Piscinibacter sp. HJYY11: one gene and its partner. The protein of the gene in region 1 interacts with the protein of each later gene in a pairwise test. Links are inferred from orthologs where the notes say so. Each region holds a gene or a part of one and is shown in the gene's direction. Other genes may lie near its edges. The genes, in order: grxD and JI745_RS10885.

Region 1 (7,468 bases):
AGCCGACCTCACGCGCCTGCACGGCGAGCTGCAGACGGCCCTGCTGCCGCGCGACCCCGACGACGGCCGCAACGCCTTCGTCGAAATCCGCGCCGGCACCGGCGGCGACGAATCCGCCCTTTTCGCCGCAGACCTGTTGCGCATGTACCTCCGCTACGTGGAGCGCCAGGGCTGGCGCAGCGAGGTGATGTCGGAAAACAGTTCGGATCTTGGTGGCTACAAGGAGGTGGTGCTGCGCATCGAAGGCGAAGATGTCTACGCACGACTCAAGTTCGAATCGGGCGGCCACCGCGTGCAACGCGTGCCGGCCACGGAGGCGCAGGGTCGCATCCACACCAGTGCCTGCACGGTCGCGGTGATGCCGGAGCCTGACGCGGCCGAAGAGATCCAGCTCAACCCGGCCGACCTGCGCATCGACACCTTCCGCGCGAGCGGCGCCGGCGGCCAGCACGTGAACAAGACCGACAGCGCGATCCGCGTCACCCACCTGCCGACCGGCCTCGTCGCCGAATGCCAGGACGACCGCTCGCAGCACCGCAACAAGGCCAAGGCCCTCGCGGTGCTGGCCGCGCGCCTGCGCGAGAAGGACCGCAGCGAACGCGCCGCCAAGGAGGCTGCCACCCGCAAGGGCCTGATTGGCAGCGGCGACCGCAGCGATCGCATCCGCACCTACAACTTCCCGCAGGGCCGCCTCACCGACCACCGCATCAACCTCACGCTCTACAAGCTCGGCGCCATCATGGAAGGCGAGCTCGACGATGTGATCGGCGCGCTGCAAGCGGCGCGTGCCGCCGAGCAACTGGCAGAGCTGGAAGGGCGCGGGTGATGACCCGCATCGCCGATGCGCTGGCACACGCCCGCGCCCTCAGGGTCGACCGGCTCGACGCGCAGCTGCTGCTCGAGCACGTGCTGCAACGCCCGCGCAGCTGGTTGCTGGCGCACGATGAGGTGTCGCTGACCGAGTCGCAGGCGTCCAACGTGGCGGCCTTGCTGCAGCGCCGCGCCCAGGGGGAGCCACTCGCCTACCTGACCGGCGAGAAGGAATTCCACGGGCTCATGTTGCAGGTCACGCCCGACGTGCTGATCCCGCGTCCCGATACCGAAACGCTCGTCGACTGGGCCCTGGCGCTGCTGCAGGGTGGCCCTCTGGAGCCCCGCGTGCTGGACCTCGGCACCGGCAGCGGTGCCATCGCGCTGGCCCTGAAGCATCGCCATCCCTCGGCCACGGTCACGGCCATAGACACCAGCGATGCGGCGCTGTCGGTCGCAGAAGCCAATGCGCAGCGCCTGGGTCTCGACATCCGGTTCGTGCTGGGAAGCTGGTGGAGCGGCGCGAAGAACCAGCAGTTCGACCTCGTCGTCAGCAATCCGCCGTACATCGCATTGGGCGACAAGCACCTGCCTGCGCTAAGACACGAGCCGGAACTTGCGCTGACTTCCGGTGTCGATGGCCTCGATGCCTTGCGCGCCATCGTTTCCGACGCGCCAGCCCATCTCGCCAGCTCGGGATGGCTGTTGCTCGAGCATGGCCATGACCAGTCGCAGCACGTGCGTGCGCTACTTCTGGCAGCGGGCTTTGCGAACGTCCAGACGCGGGAAGATTTGGCAGGAATCGGCCGCTGCACCGGGGGGCAGTGGCGCTGAGCAGACAGCCTCCGCTCGAGTGTTGCGGCATTGCCGCACATCTCCCAGTTCGAGCCTCCTCCAAATGGACTAAGAAGCTACCCACGCCCCGCCAAGCGGCGTAGCATGACCTTCACTTTCACGGCATTGCCTTCAGAGACCTTTTCATGCGTTCCCTCTCCTTCCGCTGGCTCGCCGCACTGACCCTGTCGCTCGGGGTCATGGCCGCGCACGCCGGCGATGGAACGAGCCCGCAAAGCCACGCGCAAGCCTGGGAAGGTCTCAAGGCCCGCCTGTCCATCGGCACCACTGCTCCCGCGCGAAGCGAGCTTGTGGGCGATGCCGAGCAACAACGGGTCAACACCGTCAGCCTCATGGGCGACTACTACCTGAGCCGCCCATGGCTCGGCACATCGGGTGGCTGGCGTGCCACCAGCGGCGTGCTGCTCGGTTCACGCAGTTCCGTCTGGAGCAGCCCCTCGTTGCTGGATCGCCGCACCGCCGGCGATGGCACCGAAGCAGGGACGCAGCCCTATCTCGGCCTTGGCTACACCGGCTGGTCGAGCAAGGGCGGCTGGGGCCTGTCGGCCGACTTGGGCCTGATGGGCCTGCCGCGCTCGGGCACGCGTTTTGGCAAGGGCGCCATCGGCTCGTCCAGCCTCGACGACACGGTGCGCGACCTCCGGTTTGCCCCCCTCCTGCAGGTCAGCGTTTCCTATTCGTTCTGACTTGCGTGGGCTTGCGCGGGCACGGGCTCGGGCCTGCGCCGTTTGCCGTATAACCTCGCCTATCCCCATTTGATTTGCCGGCGCAAGCCGGCCACGACCATGAGCGACGTTCAACAACGCATCGACGACCTCGTCAAGTCCAACCGCGTGGTGCTTTTCATGAAGGGCACGGCGCAGTTCCCGCAGTGCGGCTTCTCCGGCCGCGCGGTGCAGATCCTCAAGTCCTGTGGCGTCAACGACCTCAAGACCTTCAACGTGCTGGAAGACGAGGGTGTGCGCCAGGGCATCAAGGAATACGCCAACTGGCCGACCATTCCGCAGCTCTACGTCAACGGCGAATTCATCGGCGGCTCCGACATCATGATGGAGATGTACCAGGCCGGTGAGCTGCAACAGGTCCTGGGTGCCCAGGCCTGACTTTGGCCACCTCCTCTGTCTCTGGCCGTGTCGTCGTCGGCATCACCGGCGCCACCGGCGCGGTGTACGGGCAGAGGCTGCTGCAACGCCTGAAAGCGGCCGGGCGGGAAACCCACCTCGTCATCAGCCCGGCCGGCGTGCTCAACGCCCACCATGAACTGGGCCTCGACCGGAAGGCGCTGGAGGCACTGGCGCACACCGCCTACAACCCGGCAGACGTGGGCGCGGCCATCGCCAGCGGTTCGTTTCCCGTCGAGAGCATGGTCGTCGCGCCCTGTTCGATGAGGACGCTCGCGGCGATTGCGCACGGCCTGTCCGACAACCTCATCAGCCGCGCTGCCGACGTCACGCTCAAGGAACGCCGCCGGCTGGTGCTGCTCGCGCGCGAAACGCCCTACAACCTCGCGCACCTGCGCAACATGACCGCGGTGACGGAGATGGGCGGCATCGTCTTCCCGCCCCTGCCGGCGTTCTACCACCGCCCTGCCACGCTCGACGAGGTGATCGACGACTCCGTGGAGCGGGTGCTCGCCCTGCTCGGGGTCCACGAGGCACAGCCCAAGCCCTGGGCGGGGCTCTGAGCCGCTCGCTCAGGCGGGCTTGAAGGTCCAGGCCTTGCGGGCACCGAACACGAGGTTCGGGTACTCCGGCCTGCCTCGGCTGCCGTTGTAGCGGCCGAGCGCCATGTAGAGATCACCCCGCTCGCGGTCGAGGTAGTGGCGCAGGATCACGCAACCGAAGCGCAGGTTGGTCTGCATGTGGAAAAGCCGCGCCACGTCGCCCTCTCCGATCAGCCGCGCCCAGAACGGCATCACCTGCATGTAGCCCCGCGCCCCGACACGGCTGATGGCGTACTTGCGAAAGCCACTTTCCACCTGGATCAACGCGAGCACCAGCGACTGCTCCAGCCCTGCGCGGGTGCTCTCGTACCAGACGGTCTCGAGGAACTCCACGCGGGCGACATGCTCGGCCTTGCGCTTTTTCAGGCGGTTGCTCATCTCACCCAGCCACTTCAGGTAGACGAGGCGTTCTTCGATGTTGTCGAAGACCGGCTTGGGCGGCGCACGGTTGGCAATGGCTGCCGACAGCGCCGAACGCACGGCGTCGGCCAGCGGCTCCTCGACTTGTGCCCCCGCGTGCGCAGCCGGCGCAAAGGCCTGCAATGCAGGCCAGGCCGCCGCGGCGAGCAGATGTCGCCGGCCCAGCCCGCTCGTCACGCTCATGCCGAGAGCCGGCCTTTCAGGAAGGCGCCCACCTCGGCCGCAGCCACCGCCGTGGCCTGCGCATCGCGGCGACCCTGGTATTCGACCTTGCCTTCCTTCAAGCCTCGGTCCGACAGCACCACCCGGTGCGGCACGCCGATCAGTTCCCAGTCGGCAAACATGGCGCCTGGGCGCTCGCCGCGGTCGTCGAGCATCACGTCGACACCTTGCGCCTGCAGTTCGTCGTGCAGGCGATCGGCGGCGGCCTTGACCTCGGCCGAACGGTCGTAGCCGATCGGGCACAGCACCACGCTGAACGGCGCCATCGACACCGGCCAGATGATCCCGCGATCATCATGGCTCTGCTCGATGGCGGCGCCAAGCAATCGCGTGACACCAATGCCGTAGCAACCCATCTCGAGCAGCTGCGGCTTGCCGTTTTCGTCGAGGTAGGTGGCGTTCATCGCCTTCGAGTACTTGGTGCCGAGGTAGAACACATGGCCCACCTCGATGCCGCGCTGCATCGCGAGCACGCCCTTGCCGTCGGGCGAGGGATCGCCTTCGACGACGTTGCGGATGTCGGCCACCACGCTGGGCTCGGGCAGGTCACGGCCCCAGTTGGCGCCGGTGAAGTGGAAGTCAGCTTCGTTGGCGCCGCAGACGAAATCGCTCATCGCAGCGACAGTGCGGTCGGCCACGACGCGCACCGGCTTCTTCACGCCGATCGGGCCGAGATAGCCCGGCCTGCAGCCGAAGTGCGCCTCGATTTCGGCCACCGTGGCGAAGCGGTAGCCTTCCTTCAGACCTTCGATCTTGCCGGCCTTGACCTCATTGAGGCTGTGGTCGCCACGCACGAGCAGCAGCCACACCGTCGTCTTCACGATCTCGTCGGCCTCGTTCTTTTCATCCGTGGCCAGCACCAGCGACTTCACCGTCTGCGACAAGGGCAGGTTGAGCAGCTGGGCCACGTCCTCGCAAGTGCTCTTGCCCGGCGTCGGCGTCTTGACGAGGGCCTGGCTTGCAGCGCCACGCTGGGCGATGAGCGGCAGCGCCTCGGCCAGCTCCACGTTGGCCGCGTAGTCGGAATCGGGGCAATACGCGATGGCGTCTTCGCCGGTGTCGGCGATGACCTGGAACTCGTGCGAGCGGTCACCCCCGATGGCGCCGGTGTCGGCGGCCACGGCACGGAACACGAGGCCCATGCGCTCGAAGATGCGCACGTAGGCCGCATACATCGCGTCGTAGCTCTTGCCGGCGGCCGCCACGTCCCGGTCGAAGGAGTAGGCATCCTTCATCGTGAACTCGCGCCCACGCATCACGCCAAAGCGCGGGCGGCGCTCGTCGCGGAACTTGGTCTGGATGTGATAAAAATTTTTCGGCAGCATGCGGTAGCTGCGCAGCTCCTGGCGAGCGATGTCGGTGATGACCTCTTCGGACGTCGGCTGGATGATGAAATCACGGTCGTGCCGGTCTTTCACACGCAGCAACTCGGGGCCCATCTTCTGGAATCGGCCAGTTTCCTGCCACAGCTCGGCAGGCTGCACGACCGGCATCAAGAGCTCGACGGCACCGGCGCGGTTCATTTCCTCGCGGATGATGTTTTCAACCTTGCGAATCACCCGCAAACCCATCGGCATGTAGTTGTAGATGCCCGCGCCCAGACGTTTGATCAGGCCGGCCCGCATCATCAGTTTGTGGCTGGTGACCTCGGCGTCGGCAGGCGCTTCCTTGAGCGTGGAAATGAAAAACTGAGAAGCTTTCATGAGCGGGAAACTGGGGAAGAGGCGGGGGAAGCGGAGGCTTGCACGGCAGGGCTGGGGAAACCCGCGGGGTCACTTCCCGCAAAGCCAGTGCAATAATGAATTCAATTAAAGAATTTGAGGTTGATTATGCTCGACCGAGAAGGGTTCAGACCCAACGTCGGCATCATTCTGCTCAATACGAAGAACCAGGTTTTCTGGGGCAAGCGCATCCGCACCCACTCCTGGCAGTTCCCGCAAGGGGGCATCAAATACGGCGAAACGCCTGAGCAGGCGATGTTCCGCGAGCTCCACGAAGAAGTGGGGTTGTCGCCCGAACACGTTCGCATCGTCGCGCGCACTCGTGATTGGTTGCGGTATGAAGTGCCGGAGCATTTCATTCGACGCGACGCCCGCGGCCACTACCGCGGACAGAAGCAGATCTGGTTTCTGCTGCAGCTGATGGGCCGCGACAGCGACATGAACCTGCGCGCCACCGATCACCCGGAGTTCGACGCCTGGCGCTGGAACGACTATTGGGTGCCGCTCGACCTCGTGATCGAGTTCAAGCGTGACGTGTACCAGATGGCACTCACCGAGTTGGCGCGCTTCCTGCCTCGCAACAACCACCACAACCGCTATCTGCGCTCAGGCATGCGGCCACACCACCGCGATGACGCGGGCAGCACCAACACGACACCGCTTGACGAGAGCGGGCCTCCCGAACCGGCGTCGTCCTGAGCGTCAAGCCAACACCAAGTTGTCGCGGTGAATCATCTCCGGTTCGCCGGTGAAGCCCAGCAGCCGCTCGAACTCGCTGGAAGGCTTGCGCGCGATCAAGCGAGCCTCAGAGCTGGCGTAGTTCGCCAGGCCTCGCGCGATCTCGTTGCCTGCCTTGTCTCGCACGGCGATCACGTCGCCCCGCACAAACTCACCCTGCACCTCGACCATGCCGATGGGCAGCAGGCTCTTGCCTTCGTCTCGCAGCTTGGCGACAGCGCCATCGTCGATCACCACCGCACCGCGGAACTGCAGGTGATCGGCCATCCACTGCTTGCGCGCCGCCAGCTTGGCGGTCGATGCGGTCAGCGCGGTGCCGATCGCCTCGCCGGCGGCCAGACGCAACAGCACATCAGGCTCACGGCCCCATGCGATGACTGTGGAAGCCCCGCTGCTTGCGGCGCGCTTGGCAGCCAGCACCTTGGTGATCATGCCGCCGCGGCCGATGCTCGAGCCTGCACCACCGGCCATGCGTTCCAACTCCGGCGTACCGGCTTCGGCCTCATCAATGAAGCGTGCGCTCGGGTCCTTGCGCGGATCGGCTGAATACAGGCCCTTCTGGTCGGTGAGGATGACCAGTGCATCAGCTTCGACAAGGTTGGCCACCAACGCACCCAGTGTGTCGTTGTCCCCGAACTTGATCTCGTCGTTGACGACCGTGTCGTTCTCGTTGATGACCGGCACGACCTTCAAGCGCAACAGCGTCAGGAGTGTGGAGCGCGCATTCAGGTAACGCTCGCGGTCGGCCAAGTCCGCATGGGTCAGCAGCACTTGGGCACTGCCCATGTCATATTGGCGCAGTTGGGTCTCGTAGATCTGGGCCAGCCCCATCTGCCCGACGGCTGCAGCCGCCTGCAGCTCATGGATCTCCTTGGGCCGTGTTGCCCAGCCCAGGCGCTTCATGCCTTCGGCCACCGCGCCGCTCGACACCATCACCACCTCGCGCCCCTGTGCAGCCAGCGCCGCCATCTGGCGGCAC
Region 2 (7,593 bases), 2.0 Mb from region 1 along the record:
GAGAAGGCGAGGTCGCAGCGCAACTGCTCGAGCAGCGCCATCGGGATCACGCGCCGCCACGCGTACTGGTCGTGCTCGCAGCCGATGGACGCGTCGGCGCCGGCCAGCAGCGCCACGCGCAACGGTGCAGGGAATTCGAAGCGCAGGAAGTGCACCGCCGAGAGCCGGTGGAGGTGGCGGTCGGGCAGGTCTTCGTTGGCCTGGGCGTAGACGCGGGGCAGGCGCGGCAGCTGCACGTAGAGGCGGTGCGAGGCCTCGTTGAGCATGGGCAGGCTGCGCACGCGTTCGTCGGCATCGGGCAGGCCGATGAGGAGCGTGGCCTTCCAGTGGCGGCCGTCGGGGCGCAGGTGGGCGTAGAGGGCGCGTTCGCGCTCGCGGGCTTCGAGGGAGCTGTCGCCTTCGGCACGCAGCACCTCGTCGATCTGGTGCTCGAGCGTCAGGTCATCTTCGAACTGCAGCCACATCGCCGGGCCCAGCGCGAGGCTGCGCGAGCGGCGGTGTGCGGCGAGCTGCCGGCGCTGGGGGTGCCGGATGGGCGCTTGCAGGAGAGAAGACGCCAGCGGAGAGGTTGCAGTGAGCATGGTCCAGCCTGTGGTCGTGTGTGGAGCACGGCTGGCACGAGGCTGGCGAATGCGATGGTTCGCACTTTAAATGCGAATAGTTCCTATTTGCAAGTATGGAAAAGAAAACCCGCCGGCCTGTGAGGCGGGCGGGTCATGCAAAGCGAGCGCGGGCCGAGCGCCGGGCCGCTCCCAAGCCGGCCCGCAATCCCCTTGGGGGATCGTCCGGCGTATGCGCCGGGCGAGGGGCCGACATGACTAGTCCTCGAGTTCGGATTTCGCCATTTCCACGTCGAGGCGCTCCATCGCATCGAGCGGCTCGCAGGCGGCGGCGTCGGCGTAGAGCTTCTCCGCTTCCTTCATCTTCTTGTCGCCTTCGAGCATCACGAGCCCGTTGGCGTACTCGACCATCGCGATCGCCGAAGCCGGGTTGAGCTTGATCGCGGTCTTGAAGGCGGCGAGGCCGGCGTCCTTGCTTGCGCCCTGCGTGCGGGCGAGCAGCGAGCCCACCTTGTCGATCACCTCGGCGTGGAAGGTGCCCAGCGCGATGTGGGCGTCGGCGTGCTTGGGTTGCAGCTTGATGGCGGTCTCGAGCGCGGCCTTCACCTTGGACCCGAGGCCCTGCGTCAGCGCCTTGGCGACGCTGATGCCCTGGCTGTAGCGGCCGAGGGCGTAGGCGGCCAGGTAGAAGGCGTTGGCGTTCTTCGGCTCTTCGGCCATCTGCGCCTCGGCGCGCTCGGCCACTTCGAGGAAGAGCGCGAGCTTGGTCTTCTCGCTCTTCTCCAGGTAGTTGGCGTAGATGCACTGGGCCTTGTTGGCCACCGTGATGCCGGCGCCGCCCGCCTTCAGGCCCGCCTCGACCGCCTTCTGGAAGTCGCCTGCGTGGTACAGCGCCCAGGCGGCCAGCACCTTGTCGTCCTTCGGCAAAGGCTCGGCGTCACCCGCATGCAGGCGGGCCCACTTCTTCTTCAGCGTGGCGGCGTCGTAGGTGTATTCGGCGGCGTCGTAGGGGAAGGCGGTCCACTTGGCCATGGGTGTCTCCTGTCAGGGCTTCTGGTAAGGGCCCACCAGACCGAGCAGGTGCTCGCGCTGGCCGGGTTCGAGGTAGGGCATCAAGAGGCTCAGCACGTGGAAGGCGCCGCGCAGGAGGGCGGGGCCGGCGCTGTCGGGCTCGAGCGCGTTGCGCGGGTCGCGCACGTATTCGTACGAGAGCCAGTAGGTGAGCACGACCACCATCGCGGTGGCGGTGGGGTCGGCGGCGCGGCTGTCGAGCTTGATCGCGTTGCCGCGCGAGAGCCCGTCGAGCACGGCCTTCACGGCCAGCGTCTTGTTCTTCAGCACGACCTGGAAGTGCGTCTCCAGCTTGCGGTTCTTGCTGAGCAGGTCGTTGAGGTCGCGGTAGAGGAATCGGTAGCGCCAGATCAGCTCGAAGAGCATGTGGAAGAAGAGCCAGGCGTCTTCCACGTTGCGCACGTCGTCGGCGGCGTGCAGCAGCTGCGTGAGCGCTTCTTCGTAGCGGCCGAAGAGCGCGTTGATCAGCTCGTCTTTGGCGGGATAGTGGTAGTAGAGGTTGCCGGGGCTGATGTTCAGCTCGGCCGAGATCAGCGTGGTGGAGACATTGGGCTCGCCGAAGCGGTTGAACAGCTCCAGCGTCACTTCGAGGATGCGCTCGGCTGTGCGCCGCGGTTTCTTCGGGGGAGGGGCCATGTCTCGGAGGCTCTAAGCGGTGCCGGCGAATCTAGCACCGGGCGGGGCGGCGGTGGGGCGCCGCGAGCGAGAAAAGAGCGGGCTGCCTACAATCCGCGCCCTCATGTCCGCCGTCTCGTTCCAGAACGTCAGCAAGCTTTACCGCACCGCCGGCCGCGAAGTGCGGGCCCTGGATGGGGTGAGCTTCAACATCGAGCCGGGCGAGTTCTTCGGCCTGCTCGGGCCCAACGGGGCAGGCAAGACCACCTTGATCACCATCCTCGCGGGCTTGACGCGTGCCAGCGGCGGCAGCGTCTCGGTGCTCGGCCACGACGTGGTGACCGACTTTGCCGCCGCGCGCAAGGCGCTCGGCATCGTGCCGCAGGAGCTGGTGTTCGACCCCTTTTTCAGTGTGCGCGAGACGCTGCGCATCCAGAGCGGCTACTTCGGCGTGAAGAACAACGACGCCTGGATCGACGAGCTGCTGCAGGGGCTGGGCCTCGCCGACAAGGCGGACGCCAACATGCGCCAGCTCTCCGGTGGCATGAAGCGCCGTGTGCTGGTGGCGCAGGCGCTGGTGCACCGGCCGCCGGTGATCGTGTTGGACGAGCCGACGGCGGGTGTCGACGTGGAGCTGCGGCAGACGCTGTGGCATTTCGTGGCCCGGCTCAACAAGCAGGGCCACACGGTGCTGCTGACGACGCACTACCTCGAAGAGGCCGAAGCGCTGTGCGGCCGCATCGCGATGTTGAAGCTCGGCCAGGTGGTCGCGCTCGACCGCACCTCGGCGCTGCTCGCCGGCACCGCCAGCACGATGATGCGGTTCAAGATGGACCAGGCGCTGCCGGCCGAACTCACCTCGCATGCCCGCGTGACCGGGCGCATCGTGCAGGTCACCGCGCACGACACGGCGGAGGTCGAACGGGTGTTGCAGATCCTGCGCGCGCACGGCTGCCAGCCCGAAGACCTGGAGATCGGCCGCGCCGACCTCGAAGACGTGTTCCTCGAGATCATGCAAGGCGCACCGAGGACGCTCGAGCAGGTGCAGGTGGCCGTATGAAGATCGTGCTCGAGGGCGCGCGCACGCTGATCTACAAGGAGATGCTGCGCTTCTACAAGGTGAGCTTCCAGACGGTGGCCGCGCCGGTGCTCACCGCGGTGCTGTACCTGCTGATCTTCGGCCACGTGCTCGAAGGCCGGGTGACCGTGTTCGGCGAGGTCGGCTACACGAGTTTCCTGATCCCGGGCCTCGTGATGATGAGCGTGCTGCAGAACGCGTTCGCCAACAGCAGCTCGTCGCTGATCCAGAGCAAGATCACCGGCAACCTCGTGTTCCTGCTGGTCACGCCGCTCAGCCACTGGGCCTGGTTCGTGGCCTACGTGGGAGCGTCCATCATCCGCGGCGTGGCGGTGGGCCTGGGCGTGCTGCTGGTCACCGTGTGGTTCGCCCCGCCGCCGATTGCCAACCCGCTGTGGATCATCGTCTTCACGCTCTGCGGTGCCGCGATGATGGGCGCGCTGGGCCTGGTGGCCGGCCTCTGGGCCGAGAAGTTCGACCAGATCGCCGCCTTCCAGAACTTCATCGTCATGCCCATGACCATGCTCTCGGGCGTGTTCTATTCCATCAAGTCCTTGCCGGCGTTCTGGCAGGGCGTGAGCCACCTGAACCCCTTCTTCTACATGGTCGATGGCTTCCGGCACGGCTTCTTCGGGGTGAGCGATGTGTCGCCGTGGACCAGCCTCGCCATCGTCGGCGCCAGTCTGGTCGTGGTGTGCGCGCTGTGCCTGCATTTGCTGCGCATCGGCTACAAGATCAGGTCCTGAGGCGATAATCCGCACCCTCATGGCCGATCCCACCCCCGCCGACGTCGAGCGCTACATCGCGCAAGGCCTTGCCTGCGACCACCTGCAGGTCGAAGGCGACGGGCGCCATTTCTTCGCCACCATCGTCTCGGCCGAGTTCGAGGGCAAGAGCCGCGTGTCGCGCCACCAGCGGGTCTACCAGGCCCTGGGCGATAGAATGCGCGAGCAAATCCACGCGCTGTCCATGAAGACGCTGACCCCGGCCGAGTGGGCTTCCAACGCCTCGTCGGCCTCCAACCACCACCATTGAATCGCGCCGCAGTGTGCACTGCGGCTGGCGGGCCTGCTGCCTGCGGGTCCGTGAGCCGGGTGGGCATGGCGGCTGAAAGCCCCACATGGACAAACTCCTCATCAAAGGCGGCCGCCAACTCCAGGGCGAGGTGATGATCTCGGGCGCGAAGAACGCGGCGCTGCCCGAACTCTGCGCGACGCTCCTGACCGCCGAGCCGGTGACGCTCACCAACGTGCCGCGCCTGCAGGACGTGAACACCACGCTCAAGCTGCTGCGCATGATGGGCGTGCAGGCCGAGCGCAGCGAGTCGCAGCCCGACACGGTGTCGATCAACGCCTCCAACGTGACCTCGCGCGAAGCGACCTACGACCTGGTGAAGACGATGCGCGCGTCGATCCTCGTGCTGGGCCCGCTGCTGGCGCGCTTCGGTGAGGCCAAGGTGTCGCTGCCCGGCGGCTGCGCGATCGGCTCGCGCCCGGTCGACCAGCACATCAAGGGCATGCAGGCGATGGGTGCCGAGATCACCGTCGAGCACGGCTACATCCACGCCAGGACCAAGCGGCTGAAGGGTGCCCGCATCACGACCGACATGGTCACCGTCACCGGCACCGAGAACCTGATGATGGCCGCCGTGCTGGCCGAGGGCGAGACAGTGCTGGAGAACGCGGCGCAGGAGCCCGAGATTCCGGATCTCGCCGAGATGCTCATCAAGATGGGCGCGAAGATCGAAGGTCACGGCACCAGCAAGATCCGCATCCAGGGCGTGGAGCGCCTGGGGGGCGTGAACCACCGCATCGTGCCCGACCGCATCGAGGCCGGCACCTTCCTCTGCGCCGTGGCTGCGGCCGGTGGCGACGTGACGCTGCGCCGCTCGCGTGCCGACCACCTCGATGCCGTGATCGACAAGCTGCGTGACGCCGGCGCGACCATCGAATCGGGCGCCGACTGGATCCGCGTCAAGAACGACAAGCGCCTGCGCGCGGTAGGCTTCCGCACGAGCGAATACCCGGCCTTCCCGACGGACATGCAGGCGCAGTTCATGGCGCTCGACTGCATCGCCGAGGGCACGGCCCGGATCACCGAGACCATCTTCGAGAACCGCTACATGCACGTGAACGAACTCGTGCGCCTGGGCGCGAAGATCGAGGTCGACGGCCACACGGCCATCGTGCAGGGCGTGCCGCAGCTGTCTGGCGCAACGGTGATGGCCACGGACCTGCGCGCCTCGGCCAGCCTCGTGATCGCCGGCCTCGTGGCCGATGGCGAAACCACCGTCGACCGCATCTACCACCTGGACCGCGGCTACGACCAGATGGAAACCAAGCTGCGCGGCATCGGCGCCGACATCCAGAGAATCAAATGATCACGCTCGCACTGTCCAAGGGACGCATCTTCGAAGAGACCCTGCCGCTGCTGAAGGCCGCGGGCATCGAGGTGCTCGAAGACCCGGAGAAGTCGCGCAAGCTCATCATCGGCACCACCCAGCCCGAGGTGCGCGTGGTGCTGGTGCGTGCCACCGACGTGCCGACCTACGTGCAGTACGGCGGTGCCGACCTCGGCGTGGCCGGCAAGGACGTGCTGCTCGAGCATGGCGGCCAGGGCCTGTACCAGCCGCTCGACCTCAAGATCGCCAAGTGCCGCATGAGCGTCGCCACGCGCGACGACTTCGACTACGAAGCCGCGGTGAAGCAGGGCTCGCGCATCCGCGTCGCGACCAAGTACACCAGCTGCGCGCGCGATTTCTTCGCCGACAAGGGCGTGCACGTCGACGTGATCAAGCTCTACGGCTCGATGGAGCTTGCGCCGCTCACGGGCCTGGCGGATGCCATCGTCGACCTCGTGTCCACCGGCAGCACGCTGAAGGCCAACCACCTTGTCGAGGTCGAGGAGATCATGAAGATCTCGGCCCGCCTGGTGGTCAACCAGGCCGCGCTCAAGACCAAGCGCGAGCCCCTCCGCCAGATCCTCGACGCGATCGCGTCGGCCATTCCCGAGTAACGACCATGAGCGTCAACGTCCGCCAGCTCGCCACGACCGCCGCCGATTTCGAAGCCGAATTCCAGCGCGTGCTGCACTGGTCGGCCGAGACCGACCATGCGATCGAGGAGCGGGTGGCGGCGATCCTGCAAGACGTGCAAAAGCGCGGTGACGCGGCGGTGCTCGAGTACACGCAGCGCTTCGATGGGCTGGCCGCAGACGCGGTGAAGGCGCTCGAGATTCCCCGTGCCGAGCTGGAGGCTGCGCTGGCCGCCATCACGCCGAAACAGCGCGAGGCCCTGCAGGCCGCCGCTGAGCGCGTGCGCGACTACCACCAGCGCCAGCTCGACGCCTGTGGCCGCTCCTGGAGCTACCGCGACGCCGACGGCACGCTGCTCGGCCAGAAGGTCACGCCGCTCGACCGTGTGGGCATCTACGTGCCGGGCGGCAAGGCGGCCTATCCGTCCAGCATCCTGATGAACGCGATCCCCGCCAAGGTGGCCGGGGTCGGCGAAATCATCATGGTGGTGCCGACGCCGGTGAAGGGCAGCATCGCGACCGGCGGCACCGGTGCAGCAGGAGGCAAGGGCGAGCGCAACACCCTGGTGCTGGCCGCAGCCGCCGTGGCGGGTGTCGACCGTGTGTTCACCATCGGCGGTGCGCAGGCCGTGGGCGCGCTGGCCTACGGCACCGCCACCATCCCCGCCGTCGACAAGATCACCGGCCCCGGCAACGCCTATGTCGCGAGTGCCAAGCGCCGTGTGTTCGGCAAGGTGGGCATCGACATGATCGCCGGCCCGAGCGAGATCCTGGTGCTGGCCGACGGAACAACGCCGCCCGACTGGGTGGCGATGGATCTCTTCAGCCAGGCCGAGCACGACGAGCTGGCGCAAAGCATCCTGTTGTGCCCCGACGCCAGCTACATCGCCAAGGTCAAGGCCGAGATCGAACGCCTGCTGCCCGGCATGCCGCGTCGCGACGTGATCCGTGCTTCGCTCGAAGGCCGAGGTGCGCTCATCCACACGCGCTCGATGGAAGAGGCTTGCGCGATCAGCAACCGCATCGCGCCCGAGCACCTGGAGATCAGCTCCAGCGAGCCCGCGCGCTGGGAGCCGCTGCTGAAGCACGCCGGCGCCATCTTCATGGGCGCCTTCACGAGCGAAAGCCTGGGCGACTACTGCGCCGGGCCGAACCACGTGCTGCCGACCTCGGGCACGGCACGTTTCTCCTCGCCGCTGGGTGTCTACGACTTCCAGAAACGCAGCAGCCTCATCG

The links.
Region 2: the proteins of grxD (region 1) and JI745_RS10885 interact in binary tests that used the Escherichia coli proteins (3 or more experiments, as listed by UniProt). The link is inferred for Piscinibacter sp. HJYY11 from one-to-one orthologs.

What each region holds. Positions count from the first base shown.
Region 1 is NZ_JAERQZ010000001.1:4,400,949-4,408,416, reverse strand. Bases 1,349-4,109 are described here. They hold grxD (Grx4 family monothiol glutaredoxin), read left to right. Parts: upstream 1,349-2,450; coding sequence 2,451-2,768; downstream 2,769-4,109. Other genes in these bases: JI745_RS20660 (proline--tRNA ligase), read right to left, coding at 3,988-4,109; JI745_RS20665 (lytic transglycosylase domain-containing protein), read right to left, coding at 3,359-3,991; JI745_RS20670 (UbiX family flavin prenyltransferase), read left to right, coding at 2,771-3,349; JI745_RS20680 (hypothetical protein), read left to right, coding at 1,791-2,351; prmC (peptide chain release factor N(5)-glutamine methyltransferase), read left to right, coding at 1,349-1,644. In the rest of the region: prfA (peptide chain release factor 1), read left to right, coding at 1-826; more of prmC, read left to right, coding at 826-1,348; more of JI745_RS20660, read right to left, coding at 4,110-5,733; JI745_RS20655 (RNA pyrophosphohydrolase), read left to right, coding at 5,860-6,450; proB (glutamate 5-kinase), read right to left, coding at 6,454-7,468. UniProt on the Escherichia coli protein: Monothiol glutaredoxin involved in the biogenesis of iron-sulfur clusters.
Region 2 is NZ_JAERQZ010000001.1:2,378,074-2,385,666, reverse strand. Bases 2,839-5,724 are described here. They hold JI745_RS10885 (BolA family protein), read left to right. Parts: upstream 2,839-4,089; coding sequence 4,090-4,359; downstream 4,360-5,724. Other genes in these bases: hisG (ATP phosphoribosyltransferase), read left to right, coding at 5,701-5,724; murA (UDP-N-acetylglucosamine 1-carboxyvinyltransferase), read left to right, coding at 4,445-5,704; JI745_RS10890 (ABC transporter permease), read left to right, coding at 3,303-4,070; JI745_RS10895 (ABC transporter ATP-binding protein), read left to right, coding at 2,839-3,306. In the rest of the region: JI745_RS10910 (DUF3501 family protein), read right to left, coding at 1-581; JI745_RS10905 (hypothetical protein), read right to left, coding at 819-1,592; JI745_RS10900 (TetR/AcrR family transcriptional regulator), read right to left, coding at 1,605-2,267; more of JI745_RS10895, read left to right, coding at 2,371-2,838; more of hisG, read left to right, coding at 5,725-6,339; hisD (histidinol dehydrogenase), read left to right, coding at 6,345-7,593. UniProt on the Escherichia coli protein: Involved in cell resistance against acid stress.